Regions from separate parts of the Actinoplanes sp. NPDC051343 genome, predicted to be linked through region 3. Evidence: predicted binding sites of a transcription regulator. Region 3 holds the regulator's gene; each other region holds the start of a gene.
The links. Region 3 encodes HrcA, which represses chaperone genes, less so after heat shock. Its sites were predicted from a motif close to GGTTNGCACNCTCNNNNNGAGNGTGCNAACC; they were not measured.
Positions count from the first base shown of each region.

Region 1: the regulator HrcA is predicted to act here: its motif matches at 3,600-3,630, upstream of groL (chaperonin GroEL).
Region 2: the regulator HrcA is predicted to act here: its motif matches at 3,916-3,946, upstream of groES (co-chaperone GroES).

Region 1 covers NZ_JBITEL010000008.1:142,340-147,847, reverse strand. The annotation lists gene ACIA5C_RS26245 (glycerol-3-phosphate dehydrogenase/oxidase) at 1-1,657, opposite strand, end outside; gene groL (chaperonin GroEL) at 1,743-3,365, opposite strand; gene ACIA5C_RS26235 (hypothetical protein) at 3,655-4,587, opposite strand; gene ACIA5C_RS26230 (GNAT family N-acetyltransferase) at 4,688-5,191, shown strand; gene ACIA5C_RS26225 (GNAT family N-acetyltransferase) at 5,199-5,508, opposite strand, start outside.
Region 2 covers NZ_JBITEL010000010.1:124,164-129,671, forward strand. The annotation lists gene ACIA5C_RS30665 (ATP-binding cassette domain-containing protein) at 1-464, opposite strand, end outside; gene ACIA5C_RS30670 (sugar ABC transporter substrate-binding protein) at 623-1,729, opposite strand; gene ybaK (Cys-tRNA(Pro) deacylase) at 2,109-2,594, opposite strand; gene ACIA5C_RS30680 (methyltransferase domain-containing protein) at 2,672-3,844, opposite strand; gene groES (co-chaperone GroES) at 4,069-4,383, shown strand; gene groL (chaperonin GroEL) at 4,455-5,508, shown strand, end outside.
Region 3 covers NZ_JBITEL010000009.1:385,451-390,958, reverse strand. The annotation lists gene hemW (radical SAM family heme chaperone HemW) at 1-329, shown strand, start outside; gene ACIA5C_RS29865 (DUF4870 domain-containing protein) at 334-909, opposite strand; gene hrcA (heat-inducible transcriptional repressor HrcA) at 1,078-2,100, shown strand; gene dnaJ (molecular chaperone DnaJ) at 2,151-3,293, shown strand; gene gap (type I glyceraldehyde-3-phosphate dehydrogenase) at 3,350-4,345, opposite strand; gene ACIA5C_RS29845 (GlxA family transcriptional regulator) at 4,409-5,332, opposite strand; gene ACIA5C_RS29840 (hypothetical protein) at 5,391-5,508, shown strand, end outside.

The sequences.
Region 1 (5,508 bases), on a different contig from region 3:
GCTCGATCTCGCGCTCGCGGACCGCCGCGTCCCAGCCGAGCGCATCGCCCATCAGCTTGGCCGCGTGTTCCATCGTCTCGGTGCCGCGGTGCGACGTCTCGATCGAGATGCGGGTGCGCCGGGTCAGCACGTCGTCGAGGTGCAGCGCGCCCTCGGCCAGTGCCGCGTACGCCACCTCGGCGGCCAGGTATTCCGGCGCACCGGTCAGCGGCGCGGCCAGGCCCGGATCGGCCGCGATCATGGCCAGCAGGTGGACCGACAGCGTGCCGTACCTCTCCAGCAGGTGCTCGATCACCCCGGTGGTGACGCCGTGCCGCCGGGCCGTGTCCTGCCGGTCACGCCAGGCGGCGGCGTAGCCGTCGGCGCCGAGCAGCGGAAGCTGGTCGGTGTGCGAGGCCCGCCGGGGACCCCCGAGGCGCTGCATGGCCCGGTCGATGACGTCGGCCGCCATCACCCGGTAGGTGGTGTATTTGCCGCCCGCGACCAGGATCAGGCCGAGCATCGGTTCGAACACCGCGTGCTCGCGGGAAAGCTTCGAGGTCGAGTCGGCCTCGCCGGCCAGCAGCGGGCGCAGACCGGCGTAGACGCCCTCGATGTCGTCGGTGGTCAGCGGCCGGTCGAGCACCGTGTTGACCTGGTCGAGGATGTAGCGGATGTCGCGGGCCGAGGCCGCCGGGTGGGACCGGTCGAGCTGCCAGTCGGTGTCGGTCGTCCCGATGATCCAGTGGCCGCCCCACGGCAGCACGAACAGGACCGAAGTGGGGGTGCGCAGGATCAGGCCGGCCTCGCCGGTGATCGCCGAGCGGGGCACGACCAGGTGGACGCCCTTGGAGGCGCGCACCCGCATGCCCGGGCGCACGCCGACGTCGCTGAGCATGCGCGACATGTCGTCGCTCCACACCCCGGTGGCCGCGACGACCGTGCGGGCGCGGACCTCGAACTCGGGCTCGTCGGGCGACTCGAGGTCGCGGACGCGGACGCCGACCACCTCGCGGGCCTCGCGGAGGAAACCGGTCACCCGGGCGCTGGTGACCACGGCCGCGCCCAGGCTGGCCGCGGTGCGGGCCAGGTTGACCACCAGGCGCGCGTCGTCGACCTGGCCGTCGTAGTAGCGGATCGCGCCGGCCACCGTGTCGGCCCGCAGGCTCGGGAACAGGTGGCGGGCACCGTTGCGGCTCAGGTGCCGGTGCAGCGGCATCCCCCGGCCGGTGCCGAAGACACCGGCGAACACGTCGTACGCCGCGACGCCGAGCCCGTAGTAGCCACGGTGCCAGGCCCGGGCGGCCGGGTTGGCGGCCGGCAGCGGCACCAGGATCGGCACCGGGCGCACCAGGTGCGGTGCGAGCCGGGTCGAGAGCAGTCCGCGCTCGGTGAGCGCCTCGTGCACCAGGTGCAACTCGAGCTGCTCCAGGTAGCGCAGGCCGCCGTGAATCAGCTTGCTGGAACGGCTGGACGTGCCGGCGGCCAGGTCGCGGGCCTCGACGAGGGCCACCTTGAGCCCGCGGGACGCGGCGTCGAGGGCGGCACCGGCGCCGGTCACACCGCCGCCGACCACCAGGACGTCGAACTGCTCGTCACGCAGCCGCCGAAGGTCGGCGACGCGGCGGATCGGGGAGAGCCGGCCGGCGGTGTTGCGGGAGACCGATGGATCGCGCACCCGTCCAACGTTAGCGCTCGCGCCGGGCGCGGCAAGGGCGGGCCGCCAATGGCGACCCGCCCTTATGTGGTGCTTATGACTGGACTCAGAAGTCCATGTCTCCGCCGCCCGGGGCGCCGGCCGGGGCCGGGTTCTTCTCGGGCTTGTCGGCCACGACGGCCTCGGTGGTGAGGAACAGCGCGGCGATCGACGCGGCGTTCTGCAGCGCCGAGCGGGTGACCTTGGCCGGGTCGATGATGCCCGCGGCCAGCAGGTCGACGTACTCGCCGGTCGCGGCGTTCAGGCCCCAACCCGCTTCGAGGTTGCGCACCTTCTCGACCACGACGCCGCCCTCGAGGCCGGCGTTCACGGCGATCTGACGCAGCGGGGCGTCGAGCGCGACCTTGACGATGTTGGCACCGGTGGCCTCGTCGCCCACCAGGTCCAGCTTGTCGAACGCGGACTTGCCGGCCTGCACGAGCGCCACGCCACCGCCGGGGACGATGCCCTCTTCGACGGCCGCCTTCGCGTTGCGAACGGCGTCCTCGATGCGGTGCTTGCGCTCCTTGAGCTCGACCTCGGTGGCCGCGCCGACCTTGATGACCGCAACGCCGCCGGCCAGCTTGGCCAGGCGCTCCTGCAGCTTCTCGCGGTCGTAGTCGGAGTCCGACTTCTCGATCTCGGCCCGGATCTGGTTGACCCGGCCCTGGATCTGCTCGGCGTTGCCGCCGCCGTCGACGACGGTGGTCTCGTCCTTGGTGATGACGACCTTGCGGGCGGTGCCCAGCAGGCTCAGGTCGGCGCCGTCGAGCTTGAGGCCGACCTCCTCGCTGATGACCGCGCCACCGGTGAGGATCGCGATGTCCTCGAGCATGGCCTTGCGACGGTCACCGAAGCCGGGGGCCTTGACGGCGACCGACTTGAAGGTGCCACGGACCTTGTTGACCACCAGGGTCGCCAGGGCCTCGCCCTCGACGTCCTCGGCGATGATGATCAGCGGCTTGCCGCCCTGCATGACCTTCTCGAGGATCGGGAGCAGGTCCTTCACCGCGGAGATCTTGCTGTTGGCGATCAGGATGTACGGGTCGTCGAAGACGGCCTCCATACGCTCGGCGTCGGTCATGAAGTACGCCGAGATGTAGCCCTTGTCGAAGCGCATGCCCTCGGTGAGCTCGAGCTCGAGACCGAAGGTGTTGCTCTCCTCGACGGTGATGACGCCTTCCTTGCCGACCTTGTCCATGGCCTCGGCGATGATCTCGCCGACCGTGGAGTCACCGGCGGAGATGGAGGCGGTCGAAGCAATCTGCTCCTTGGTCTCCACGTCCTTGGCGATCTGGGTCAGACCCTCGGAGACGCTGGCGACAGCAGCCTCGATGCCCCGCTTGAGGGCCATCGGGTTGGCGCCGGCGGCCACGTTGCGCAGGCCCTCGCGGACGAGCGCCTGGGCGAGAACGGTCGCCGTCGTCGTGCCGTCACCGGCGACGTCGTCGGTCTTCTTGGCGACCTCCTTGACCAGCTCGGCGCCGATCTTCTCGAAGGTGCCCTCGAGCTCGATCTCCTTGGCGATCGACACACCATCGTTGGTGATGGTGGGAGCGCCCCACTTCTTCTCGAGCACTACGTTGCGGCCCTTGGGGCCGAGCGTCACCTTGACGGCGTCGGCGAGCTGGTTCATACCGCTCTCGAGGCCGCGACGAGCTTCCTCGTCGAATGCGATGATCTTGGCCATACGGCGTTGTCCTCCTGGACATTCGCGGTGCCGGGCCGTCTGGCCCTGCCGCTCGTTGCGAAACTGTGTTGCCTGAATCCTGCGGACGTCACCACCTGGCGATGTGACGTCCCAAGTCGAGCCGGATGGCCCGCGACGACCAGCCCCGCGCCCCGGCGCCGATGGCGGCACCGCGACCGGAACCCCACCGTCCCGACCTGTTTGGCACTCACAGGTCACGAGTGCCAATGACTTGTTTAGCACTCTGAGGGGGCGAGTGCAAGCAAACAGCACCCTGTTCGCTAGCGGCTCAGAAGAGCTCCGGGGCGGCCAGCTCGGCGCGCAGGGAGACGCTGGTCACCGGGCCTTCGGCCCGACGGGCCTGGGCGTACGTGACCAGGGCCGCGACCGCCCAGAACACGCCGGACGCGACCCCGGTGGCGGTCTGCGCGACCGAGCCACCGACGGCGTCGGCCAGCCGGGGCAGCAGGATGAACGCCAGGGAGGCCACGGCCAGCCCGGCCACCCCGGCGGGTGGTGTGCCGGCCAGCAGGTGCAGCGCCCGGCTCGGGCCTCGGCCGTGCTCGATCAGCACCACGCAGCCGACCATGCCGGCCACCGTGAGCACCGCGCTCGACGCGAGCACCAGGATGATCCGCAGCGGCTCGGCCACGCTGCCGGCCACATCGGGCTGCGAGTCGAGCAGCGGCAGGCCCTGTGCGACCAGACCGAACAGGGCCAGCCAGAGCCAGAGCGGGCGCAACCGGTCGGCGACCAGCGACCAGACCGTGCGCAGGCGTGGCCGGGCGCCGTCGGCGGCCGCCGGTACCGCCACCCCGACCGCTCCGGCCAGCACGATCAGCAGCGGCAGGGCCGAGACCGCGAAATAGGCCAGCCACATCAGCGGGAGCAGCAGCAGGCCGAAGCCGCCGATCACGTCGGAGAGCGCGGGCGCGGCGATCAGGGTGTCGTCGACGCGCCCGACGAAGAAGTGCGTGGGCAGCGCGGCCAGCAGCGCGATCAGCACGAACAGCACCACGTTGCGCAGCAGGACGCCGCCGGCCTTGTCGGCCCAGCCGCCGAACCCGGGACCCGGCACCAGGCGGTCGGACATCTGGGGAGCCGCGGTCACGACCAGCCCGGGATGGGGCAACTCGGCCGTCCGCGACTCGGCGTCGAGCGGATCCGCCGCCTCGACCACCGGTTCGTCGACCAGGCGCAGCGGGGGCTCGGCTGATTCCATAGCTGACCACCTTGCCTCAGCCTGCGGCGACTTGCCACCCCGGACGGATATGCGGCAACCCGGTTGCCGCCCGCACCTGGACCGGGGTAGGGAGAAGACCATGAAAAGCTGGACCGTACGCCGGGTGACCGTCGACGACGCCGCCCGCATGCGCGCTCTCCGGCTCGAGATGCTGGCCGACAGCCCGCTCGCGTTCCTCGAGACGCTGGCCACCGCGGCGGCGCGGCCCCACGAGGCCTACCGGGCACGCATCGCCCAGGCCACCGTCGGCCGCCAGCTGGCCCAGTTCATCGCCGACCCCGGTGGTCGCCTGATCGGGCACGCCGGCGGCACGGTCATGCCGGAAGATCCGGCGACCACGATCGTGTTCGCGGTCTACCTGACCCCGGCCTACCGCGGCAGCGGCCTGCTCGGCGACCTGGTCGACGCGGTCTCCGAGTGGTCCCGCGAGTGCGGGCGCGACGAGCTGATGCTCGAGGTGGTGACCGGCAACGACCGGGCCGTCCGGGCGTACGAGAAGCTCGGCTTCAAGGAGGTCGGCGAGCCGGTGCCGCACCCGGTCATCCCGGTGCTGACCGAACTGAGGATGCGGCGCCGGGTCTGAGCGGGTCTCACACGTCGAGCCGCCAGTGGATGATCGACTCCGAGGGCGCGAAGCCGATCTGCCGGTTGATCGAGAGCATGTGCCCGTTGGAGAGCGCGTTGAACGTGTCGATGTAGCGCAGTTCGGGTCGCCGGTCCCGCACGAACCGCAGGTTCTCCAGCTTGAGCACCAGGCCCAGCCGGTGTCCGCGGTCCTCCGGCAGCACCAGGGTGATCTGCTGCCAGGCCCGCTGCGGCTCGGCGAGCAGGCCGGCGATGGCCGTCCAGCCGACCAGCCGGCCGTTGCGACGTACGCCGGTGTTGAAGGTCTCCCGGCCC
Region 2 (5,508 bases), on a different contig from region 3:
ATCGCCACGGTCTGCCGCTGGCCGCCGGAGAGGCTGGCCACCAGCTGGCGCAGCGACTTCACGGTCCGGACCGAGAGGCTGGCCAGCGTGTCGCCGGCCATCTGCTCCATGGTCGGCTCGTCGAGGACGATGCCGCGGGTCTTCTCCCGGCCGAGGAACATGTTCTGGACGATGTCCAGGTTGTCGCAGAGCGCGAGGTCCTGGTAGACGACCTCGATGCCCAGCGCGGCGGCGTCACGCGGGGTGTGGACCGCAACCTGGTTACCGTCGAAGGTGACCGAGCCCGAGTCGATGCTGTAGATACCGCTGACGCACTTGACCAGCGTCGACTTGCCGGCGCCGTTGTCGCCGACGAGGGCGGTGACTTCGCCGGGATAGACGCTCAGCGAGACGTCGTGCAGAACCTGCACGGGACCGAAACTCTTGTCGATCCCGCGAAGTTCCAGAAGGGGTGTCGCGGCCACGGATGGATCTCCTTCGCTTAGTGACCGGGGTCGTCGTCGTGGCTCCGCCACAGGCGAGAGGGGGGTGGTGCCGACCCAACTCCGGCGCCGCCCACACCCGGTGGGCGTGAGCGGCGCCGTTGTCAGCCGTGATGCGGGACTAGCCCGTCACTGGAGAGTCAGCTGATGCCCGCGTCCGTGCAGGCCTTGGCGAACGCCGCGGTGCAGATCTGGTCCTTGGTGACGAAGCCGTCGGCGATGACGTCCTTGACGTTCGCCTTGGTGATCGACTCCGGGTCCAGCAGGACCGACGGGATGGTCGCCTTGGTCTGCGGGTCGGTGGTGGTGCCGGTCGCCGTGGTCGGCTTCTGGTTCTTCGCCAGGGCGATCGCCAGACCGGAGGCCGCGTCGGCCTCCTTCTTGATGGCCTTGTAGACCGTCATGCACTGGTCGCCCGCGAGGACGGCCTGCAGACCCGTGACGGTGGCGTCCTGGCCGGTGACCGGGACCTGGCCGTTCAGGTGCTGCTTCTTGAGGACCTCGATGACCGCGCCACCGAGACCGTCGTTGGCCGCCAGAACACCCTTGATGTTCTTGTTCTGGGTCAGCATCTGCTCGAAGTAGGTGCCGCCGGTGGCGTTGTCCCAGTCCGGAACCGAACGGTTCGGGCCCTTCTGCAGGGTGCCGTTCGCGTACAGCGGGTTGAGCACGCCGTCGTAACCCTGGGCGAACAGGGTCGCGTTGTTGTCGGTGGGCGAGCCGTTGAGCTCGGCGACGACCGGCTTGGTGTAGTTCTTGGCCTTCAGGCAGTCGACGAGGCCCTGGCCCTGCAGCTGGCCGACCTTGACGTTGTCGAACGACACGTAGTAGTTCGCGCCGCCGCCCAGGGTCAGGCGGTCGTAGTCGATGGTGGCGATACCCGCCTGCTTGGCCTTGGCGAGCACGGCCGCACCGGTGCCGGAGTCCAGGTTCACGGTAATGAGAACCTTGACGCCCTCGGAGATCATGCTGTCCGCGATCGTCTGGAACTGCTGCTTGTCACCCTGCGCGTTCTGCATGTCGTAGGTGACGCCGGCCGCGTCGAACGCCGCCTTCAGGTACTTCGGGTCGTCCGTGCCCCACCGCTGCGAGCTCTTGGTGTCGGGGAGGATGATGCCGACCTGCTTGCCGCCCGACTTCGTGCCGCCACCGCTGCCCGTGTCGTTGCTCTTGTCCTTGCCACAGGCGGCCATGCCGCCGGTGGCCAGCAAGCCGACCGCGGCAAGGGCGAACAATCCCTTACGCATTAATTGTGTCCTTTCGGGTAAATCCGGGGCTTCGATCGGATTCGATGTTGTGCGCTGCCGGGAGTGTCACTTCCCGTGCCGCGGTTAGATCACAAGCTAGTTTGTTGTGCCCGGCAACGTATTCCTGTCGCCGCCCGTCGCACAAGCCGTGTTGCCGGGCGAACTCGTAACCGGCCATAACAATCCGGCAACACGGCCGTGATGCGGGGAATCCGACTCGATCTTCAGCCCGAAACCGGTCCCGGACATTCGCTGGTGGTGGGCCACAAAGTTACGCTAAGTCACTCGCGCGCCCGTTCTCGACCGATCTCGGGAGAAAGATCCTCTCGACGCGTAACGTTGTCGTAACGGCCGATGGATCAAGCGCGACTTTCGCCGTCTATGTCCGGATCGGGGCGGTAACTGCCTCGGTCAGCCGAATCAGATCACCGGGTGCGAGGCCGACCTGGAGACCGCGACGGCCGGCCGAGACATACATCCTGGTCAGTACCGTAACCGAGTCGTCGATGACAGTCGGCAGCCGCTTGCGTTGCCCGAGCGGGCTGATGCCGCCGCGCACATAGCCGCTGCTGCGCTCGGCGGCCGCCCGGTCGGCCAGCGCCGCCCGCTTACCCCCCGCCGCCTGGGCCAGTGCCTTGAGGTCGAGGTCACCGGTGACCGGCACGACCGCCACCACCAGCGACCCGTCGACCCCCACGATCAGCGTCTTGAAGACCTGCTCGGGAGCGATCCCCAGGGCCTGCGCCACCAGCGCGCCGTAGTTGGGCGCGTCGGGCGCCACCTCGTACGGATGCAGGGTGTGCTCGACCTTTTGCGCGGTCAGCAGCGCGGTCGCCGGGGTGCCGGCGGCGGCCTTCTTCGCCATGGCCGGAACGCTACTACCGGCGATGATCGTCGGACGTGCCCGTTTCCCCACGGTGATCTGCCCTATTGCCAGACCCTTTACAACGGTCGACACAGAATGGCGGTCGGAGCGCCGGCCACCCGGGTCAGCACGAGCGACGCGGCAGCCGGCCCGGACAACTTGAGATCACGTCTCAGCTTGTCCGGCTCCAGCGCCGAACCCCGCTTGCGGATCTCCAACCGGCCCACCCCGCGCTCCCGCAGCAGAGCCCGCAGACGCTTGAGCGAGAACGGCAGCACGTCGGTCACGGCCAGCCTCCGGGCGTACGGTGTGTCGACCGGCTCGTCGGTGAAGACGTAGGCGATCGACGGGTCGGCGAGGCGCCCGGCAAGTGTGGCCGCGAACTCGGCCACCAGGTGCGAGCGGACGACGGCGGGATCGGGGTCGTACAGGAAGGCGCCGATCGGCCCGACCGGCGCGGCCTGCGTGCCGGAACCGGTCAGTTCGGCGCCCGACGGCAGCAGCACCGCCCGGCGCGCCGCCGAGGCCAGCGGGCCGCACCAGAACGCGGCCTCGACCAGATCGCCGTCGACGCTCACCCACTCCCCCTCGGCGCCCGGCGGGAGCAGGTCGTGGTCGATGCCGGGGGCCAGCTTGAGCACCGTGCGGGGAATCCGGTCGGCCAGCCCGGCCACGAAATCCCACGGCGGAGAGTACGAGCGCGGGTCGAAGACGCGGCCACGACCGGCCCTTCGGCGTGCCGGGTCGGCGAAGACCGCGTCGAAGCGGGCCAGGTCGACGGTGGTCGCGTCGGCGCATTCGACCGTGACCAGATCGGCCAGTCCCGCCTCGTCGACGTTGGCCGCGGCCAGTGCTGCGGTGTGCGGATCGGCTTCCACGGCGTACACCGAAAGCCCGGCCCGTGCCGCCGCCAGCGCGTCGGAGCCCAGCCCGCACCCCAGATCGGCCAAGGTCTTGACCCCGGCCGCCGCGAGGCGCGCCGCCCGCCGGTCCGCGACGACCGCTCGCGTCGCCTGTTCGAGCCCCGCCCGGGTGAAAAACATCCGCCCGGCCGACGGGCCGAACTTCCGCACCGCCCGACGGCGCAACTCGACCTGGGTCAGCGCGGCCGCCGCCAGATCCGGGGCCACCCCGCGAGCCCGCACCGACGCTGCCGCGGCGAGCGGATCGAGGGCGGCCACCTCGGCCGCCAGGGCCAGCGCACGCACCCCTTCGGGGGTACGCAGGAGGGTGGTCAAGTCATCGGTCACGCAGGCATTCTCCTCGGCATGACGACATTGGCACTCTGGTTGACGGAGTGCTAGTTCCGGCATAACCTCGCGGTTAGCACTCTCAACATGAGGGTGCCAGCCATCCGCCTTCCGGCGGGAGGTTAGGCACCAGGCGGACCGGCACCCGCGACGACGGCCCCGCCCGGTGGCATGAGGCATCAGTCCGGCCAGCACTGGCCGGCGAAACCTGCACCCAGGAGGAAATGCCCGTGACTACCGCGACCAAGGTTGCGATCAAGCCGCTCGAGGACCGCATCGTGGTCCAGGCGAACGAGGCTGAGACGACCACGGCGTCGGGCATCGTGATCCCCGACACCGCCAAGGAGAAGCCGCAGGAGGGCACCGTCCTCGCCGTCGGCCCCGGCCGGATCGACGACAAGGGCAACCGCGTCCCGATCGACGTAAGCGTCGGCGACACGGTTCTCTACTCGAAGTACGGCGGCACCGAGGTCAAGTACGCCGGCGAAGAGTACCTGGTGCTCTCCGCCCGCGACGTCCTCGCGGTCATCGAGAAGTGACCTACTGACAGTGCTGACCGCCCTGGCCCACATCGTTGGGTCAGGGCGTTGGTGCGTGAAGGGACCAATACATGGCGAAGATTCTCAGCTTCTCTGACGACGCCCGGCACCTGCTGGAGCACGGCGTCAACACGCTCGCCGACACGGTCAAGGTCACCCTCGGCCCACGCGGCCGCAACGTCGTCCTCGACAAGAAGTTCGGCGCGCCCACGATCACCAACGACGGCGTCACCATCGCCAAGGAGATCGAGCTCACCGACCCGTACGAGAACCTCGGCGCCCAGCTGGTCAAGGAGGTGGCGACGAAGACCAACGACGTCGCCGGCGACGGGACTACCACGGCGACCGTGCTCGCCCAGGCGCTGGTCCGCGAGGGCCTGCGCAACGTGACCGCGGGTGCCAACCCGATCGGTCTCAAGCGCGGCATGGACCAGGCTTCCGAGGTCATCTCCAAGGCGCTGCTGGCCAAGGCCGTCGAGGTCGCCGACCACAAGGCGATCGCCAACGTCGCCACCATCTCGGCCCAGGACGCCACCATCGGCGAGCTGATCGCCGAGGCGATGGACCGGGTCGGCCGCGACGGTGTCATCACCGTCGAGGAGGGCTCGGCGATGGCGACCGAGCTCGAGGTCACCGAGGGTCTGCAGTTCGACAAGGGCTTCATCTCGCCCAACTTCGTCACCGACGCGGAGTCGCAGGAGGCCGTCCTCGAGAACGCGTACATCCTGATCACCACGCAGAAGATCTCGAGCATCGAGGAGCTCCTCCCGCTGCTGGAAAAAGTTCTGCAGGAGAGCAAGCCGCTGCTGATCATCGCCGAGGACGTCGAGGGCCAGGCCCTGTCCACCCTGGTGGTCAACGCGATCCGCAAGACCATCAAGGTCGCCGCGGTGAAGGCTCCCGGCTTCGGCGACCGCCGCAAGGCGATGCTGCAGGACATGGCGATCGCCACCGGCGGCGAGCTGATCGCGCCCGAGCTCGGCTACAAGCTCGACCAGGTCACCCTCGACATGCTGGGCACCGCCCGGCGCATCGTGGTCGACAAGGAGAACACCACAGTCGTGGACGGCGGCGGCCGCTCGGCCGAGGTCTCCGACCGGGTCTCGCAGATCCGCAAGGAGATCG
Region 3 (5,508 bases):
GGGGGCTGGGGCCGGGCGCGCACAGCCACGTGGGCGGGGTGCGCTGGTGGAACGTCAAGCATCCCGCCGCGTACGGGAAAAGGCTGGCCGATGGCACCTCGCCGGGCCATGCCCGGGAGGTCCTCGACCCGGCGGACCGCCGGGTCGAGGACGTGATGTTGCGGGTCCGGCTGCGCGACGGGCTGCCGCTGGCCGGTCTCGACCCGGACGGGGTGGCGCAGGTGCTGGCCAACGGGTTGATCGAGCCGGAGGCGCACGCCGCGGGCCGGTTGGTCCTGACCTTGAAGGGCCGGTTGCTGGCCGACGCGGTCATTCGCGACGTGGTCTGAGCGGCTATTTCACGATTGTCACGTTGAGCGGGTAGTTGTACCCCTCGCCGTTGGCCGCCTTGGCGCCCGCGATGACCCCGAAGACGATGCCGAGGATCGTGGCGGCCACCCCGACCAGGATGGTGATGATCAGGAAGCTGAGGAGCCAGCAGACGACCGCGACGATCGCGATGACCAGCTGGAAGTTGAGGGCCTTGACCGCCTCGGCGCGCACGTGCGGCGACTGGGGGCCGCGCGACAGCATCGCGATCAGCGGCGCGATCCAGCCGAGGGTGCCGCCGGAGATCAGCGCGCCGGCCGCGCCGCCGAAGTGGGCGACCAGAAGCCACGTCCGGTCCTCACCGGCCGCGTTGTTACCGGGGTAGCCGCCGTATTGGGGCTGGCCACCGTAGGGCGGTTGCTGGCCACCGTAGGGCGGGGACTGGCTGCCGTACGGTGGGGGCTGGTTGCCGTAGGGCGGCGGGCTTCCGTACGGCGGTGGGGGTGGCGGCGGGGGATAACCGCCGGCGGGCGGCGGATTGTACGGCGAAGTAGGTTCGTCAGGCATGCCGTTGCCGGGCGGACGGGGTGGTTCACTCATGGCTGACACGGTAGGGCCGCAGCTCAACGGGGTCGAGGGTGACATGCGGTCCGATCCGCGACGACGGATGGCCCTTCCGATCATCGCGCTGCCGGGGATCGCGACGTAGACTGGCACTCTTACCGCAGGAGTGCCAGGGATCTTCGCAGCCCGAGGGAGGGGTCATTAGTGAGTCTCGATGACCGCAAGCTCGAGGTCCTGCGCGCCATCGTCGAGGACTACGTCGAGACGCAGGAGCCAGTCGGCAGCAAGGCCCTCGTCGAGCGCCACCACCTGGGCGTCTCCCCGGCCACCGTGCGCAACGACATGGCCGCGCTGGAGGAAGAGGGCTACATCCGCCAGCCCCACACCAGTGCCGGCCGGGTGCCCACCGACGCGGGCTACCGCCTGTTCGTCGACCGGCTGTCCCGGGTCAAGCCGCTCAGCCCGGCCGAGCGCCGGGCGATCGAGCGCTTCCTGATCGGCGCGGTCGACCTCGACGACGTCGTGCACCGCACGGTCCGGCTGCTCGCCCAACTGACCCGCCAGGTCGCGGTCGTGCAATATCCGTCGCTGGCGCGTTCCAGCGTCCGCCATCTCGAACTCGTGCCGATCTCGACCACCCGCCTGATGCTGGTGATGATCGCCGACACCGGCCGGGTCGAGCAGCGCCTGGTCGAGCTGCCGGCCCCGGTCGCCGCCGCCGACGTGACCGACCTGCGCCGCCGGGTCAACGAGAAGCTCGCCGGGCAGAAACTCGCCGACACCCCGCCGCTCGTGGCAGGCCTGGTCGACGAGTGCTCGCCGGAGAGCCGCGGCACGATGGCGTGCCTGGCCTCGGTGCTCCTCGAGACGCTCGTCGAGCGCAGTGAGGAGCGCCTCATGCTGGCCGGCACGGCCAACCTGACGCGCGGTAGTGTGCTCGACTTCCAGGGCACGTTGCGCCCCGTCCTCGAGGCCCTCGAGGAAGAGGTCATCCTGCTCAAGCTCATCGGCGAGGTCGAGCCCAGCACCACGCGGGTCCGCATCGGCGACGAGAACGAGATCGACAACCTGCGGTCCACCTCGGTCGTCAGCACGGGTTACGGCCCGGGTGTCACGATCGTCGGGGGCCTCGGTGTGGTCGGGCCCACCCGCATGGACTACCCGGGCACGATCGCCACCGTCCGTGCGGTGGCACGCTATGTCGGCGATCTGCTCGCACAGAACTGATTCACTGGAACCTCCGACACCGGACTGGCGAACTGAGGACTCGAAACCCCGTGGCCAAGGACTATTACGGAATTCTCGGCGTGAGCCGGGAAGCCACCGACGACGAGATCAAGCGCGCCTACCGCAAACTGGCTCGGCAGTACCACCCGGACGTCAACCCTGATCCGGAAGCGCACGAGAAGTTCAAGGACATCAACGCCGCGTACGAGGTGCTGTCCGACGACCAGAAGCGGCAGGTCGTCGACCTCGGCGGCGACCCGCTGGCGCCCGGCGGCGGCGTCGGCCCCGGCGGCCCGGGCGGCGCCGGCGGCCCGTTCGTCGGCTTCCAGGACATCATGGACGCGTTCTTCGGCAGCGCGGCCGGCGGCGGCTCACGCGGCCCGCGCCCGCGCACCCGGCCCGGCGCCGACGCGATCCTCCGCCTCGAACTCGACCTGGTCGAGACCGCCTTCGGCGTCGAGGCGCCGATCACTGTCGACACCGCGGTCCTCTGCACCCAGTGCTCGGGCGCCGGCACCGCGCCCGGCACCCACCTCGCGACCTGCGAGACCTGCGCCGGCCGCGGTGAGGTGCAGAGCGTACAGCGCACCTTCCTCGGCCAGGTGGTCTCGTCCCGCCCCTGCCAGACCTGCCAGGGCCACGGCACGGTCATCCCGCACCCGTGCCCGACCTGCGCCGGCGACGGCCGCGTCCGCACCCGCCGCTCGCTCACCGTCAAGATCCCGGCGGGCGTCGAGGACGGCATGCGCATCCGGCTGGCCCAGCAGGGCGAGGTCGGCCCCGGTGGAGGCACCGCCGGCGACCTCTACGTCGAGATCCACGAGCGTCCGCACGACGTCTACTCCCGCAAGGGCGACGACCTCCACTGCCGGGTCACGCTCCCGATGACCGCGGCCGCGCTCGGCACCCGCCTCACGATCAAGACGCTCGACAGCGAAGAGGCGATCGAGGTCAAGCAGGGCACCCAGCCGGCCAGCACGCTGCGCATCCGCGGCAAGGGCGTGCCCCACCTGCGGGGCCAGGGCCGCGGCGATCTCTTCGTGCACCTCGACGTCAAGACCCCGACCAAGCTGACGGCCGAGCAGGAACGCATGCTGCGCGACTTCGCCAAGACCCGCGGCGAGGACGTCGCCGAACTGAGCAAGCAGGGCGGCTTCTTCTCGCGGATGCGGGACGCTTTCAACGGGCACTGATTTCTGGGTAGCAAAAACCGCCGGCCTCCCCGTGGAGGCCGGCGGTTTTTTGCTGGTCAGCGGGCCAACAGCTCCAGGGAGTCGACCACCCGGTTGGAGAAGCCCCACTCGTTGTCGTACCAGGCGACGACCTTGACGTGCCGGCCGTCGGCCCGGGTGAGCAGCGAGTCGAAGATGGACGACGCCGGGTTGCCGACGATGTCCGACGAGACCAGCGGGTCGTCCGAGTACTCCAGGATGCCGGCCAGCGGGCCGTCGGCCGCCGCGCGGTAGGCGGCCAGCACCTCGTCGCGGGTGACGTCACGGGCGACGGTCGTGTTCAGCTCGACGATCGAGCCGACCGGCACCGGCACCCGGATCGAGTCGCCGGACAGCCGGCCCGCCAGGTTCGGCAGCACCAGCCCGATCGCCTTGGCTGCCCCGGTCGTGGTCGGCACGATGTTGACGCCGGCGGCGCGGGCCCGGCGCGGGTCGCGGTGCGGGCCGTCCTGCAGGTTCTGCTCCTGGGTGTACGCGTGCACGGTCGTCATGAACGCGTACTCGATGCCGGCCAGGTCGTCGAGCACCTTGGCCAGCGGCGCGAGCGCGTTCGTCGTGCACGAGGCGTTGGAGACGATCGTGTGCACGCCGGGCTGGTAGGCGTCGGTGTTCACGCCGTACGCGATGGTCACGTCCGCGCCGTCGGAGGGCGCACCGACGAGCACCTTGGAGGCACCCGCGTCGAGGTGGGCCCGGGCCTTGTCGGCGGCCGTGAACTTGCCGGTCGCCTCGAGCACCACGTCGACCCCGAGCTCGGCCCAGGGCAGCCTGGCCGGTTCCCGCTCGGCGGTCACCTTGATCCGGCGGCCGTCGACGACGATGGTGTCCCCGTCGACCGTCACCGGGCGGCCCAGACGACCGGCCGTACTGTCGAAGGCGAGCAGCCGGGCCAGGGCGGCCGGCTCGGTGAGATCGTTGACCGCGACGACCTCGAGCTTGCTGTCCCGCTCGAGCAAGGCGCGCAGCACGTTGCGGCCGATGCGGCCGAATCCGTTGATGGCGATGCGAGTCATGTCTCAAGGCTTGTCCAATTTCCGGGCGCCCGGGAGCGGCGCGAGCGCCACGGTTCGAAAGAATCAAGCCACCCGGAAGGTACGCCGGTACTGGCTCGGCGTCGTCCCGAGCAGCCGCTGGAAGTGCAGCCGCAGGTTGGCGGCGGTGCCCAGCCCCGCCTCGGCGGCGATCTGCTCGACGCTGCGCGACGACCGTTCGAGCAGCTCCCGGGCCACGTCGATGCGGGCCCGCATCACCCACTGCATCGGCGTGTAGCCGGTGTCCTCAAGGAAACGCCGCGAGAACGTGCGCGGCGACACCGCCGCATGCCTGGCCAGCACCTCCAGCGTCAGATGCTCGCCGAGCCGGTGCAGCGCCCACTCCCGCGTCGCCGCGAACCGTTCACCGAGCGGCTCGGACACGCTGCGCGGCACGTACTGCGCCTGACCACCGCTGCGGTAGGGCGCGGCGACCAGCCGCCGGGCCGCATGATTGGACGCGGCCACGCCGAGGTCGCCGCGCAGAATGTGCAGGCACAGGTCGATGCCGGACGCCGCACCGGCCGAGGTGAGCACGCTGCCCTCGTCGACGAACAGCACGTTCTCGTCGACCCGCACCAGCGGATGCCGGGCCGCCAGCTGCCGCGTGTAATGCCAGTGCGTCGTCGCCCGCTTCCCGTCCAGCAGCCCGGTCGCGGCCAGCGCGAACGCCCCGGTCGAGATCGCCGCCAGCCGGGTGCCACGCGCGTGGGCCGCCTGCAACGCGGCGACGACGGCGGGCGGCGGGTCCTCCCGGTCGGGAAACCGGAACCCGGGGATGAACACGATGTCGGCCCACTCGATAGCCTCGAGCCCGTCCGCGACGTGATAGGACAGCCCGTCCCCGCCGGTCACGAGCCCCGGCGCCGGCCCGCAGACCCGCACCTCGTAGGGCATGCTCTGCCGGGTCGTGAACACCTGCGCCGGAATGCCCACATCGAGAGGCTTGGCCCCTTCGAGCACGAGCACGGCAACACGATGCGGTCGGGGCGGCGGCACACTGGGAAAGGTACGGCACCCTGGTGGCATGAACAGCCCCGTCGTGCGGGTCGGTGACACGATCCGCCGGCCGGCGCACGCCAGGTCGGCCTATGTGGATGCGCTCCTGCGGCACCTGCCCGCGGCCGGGTTCGGCGGGGCGCCCC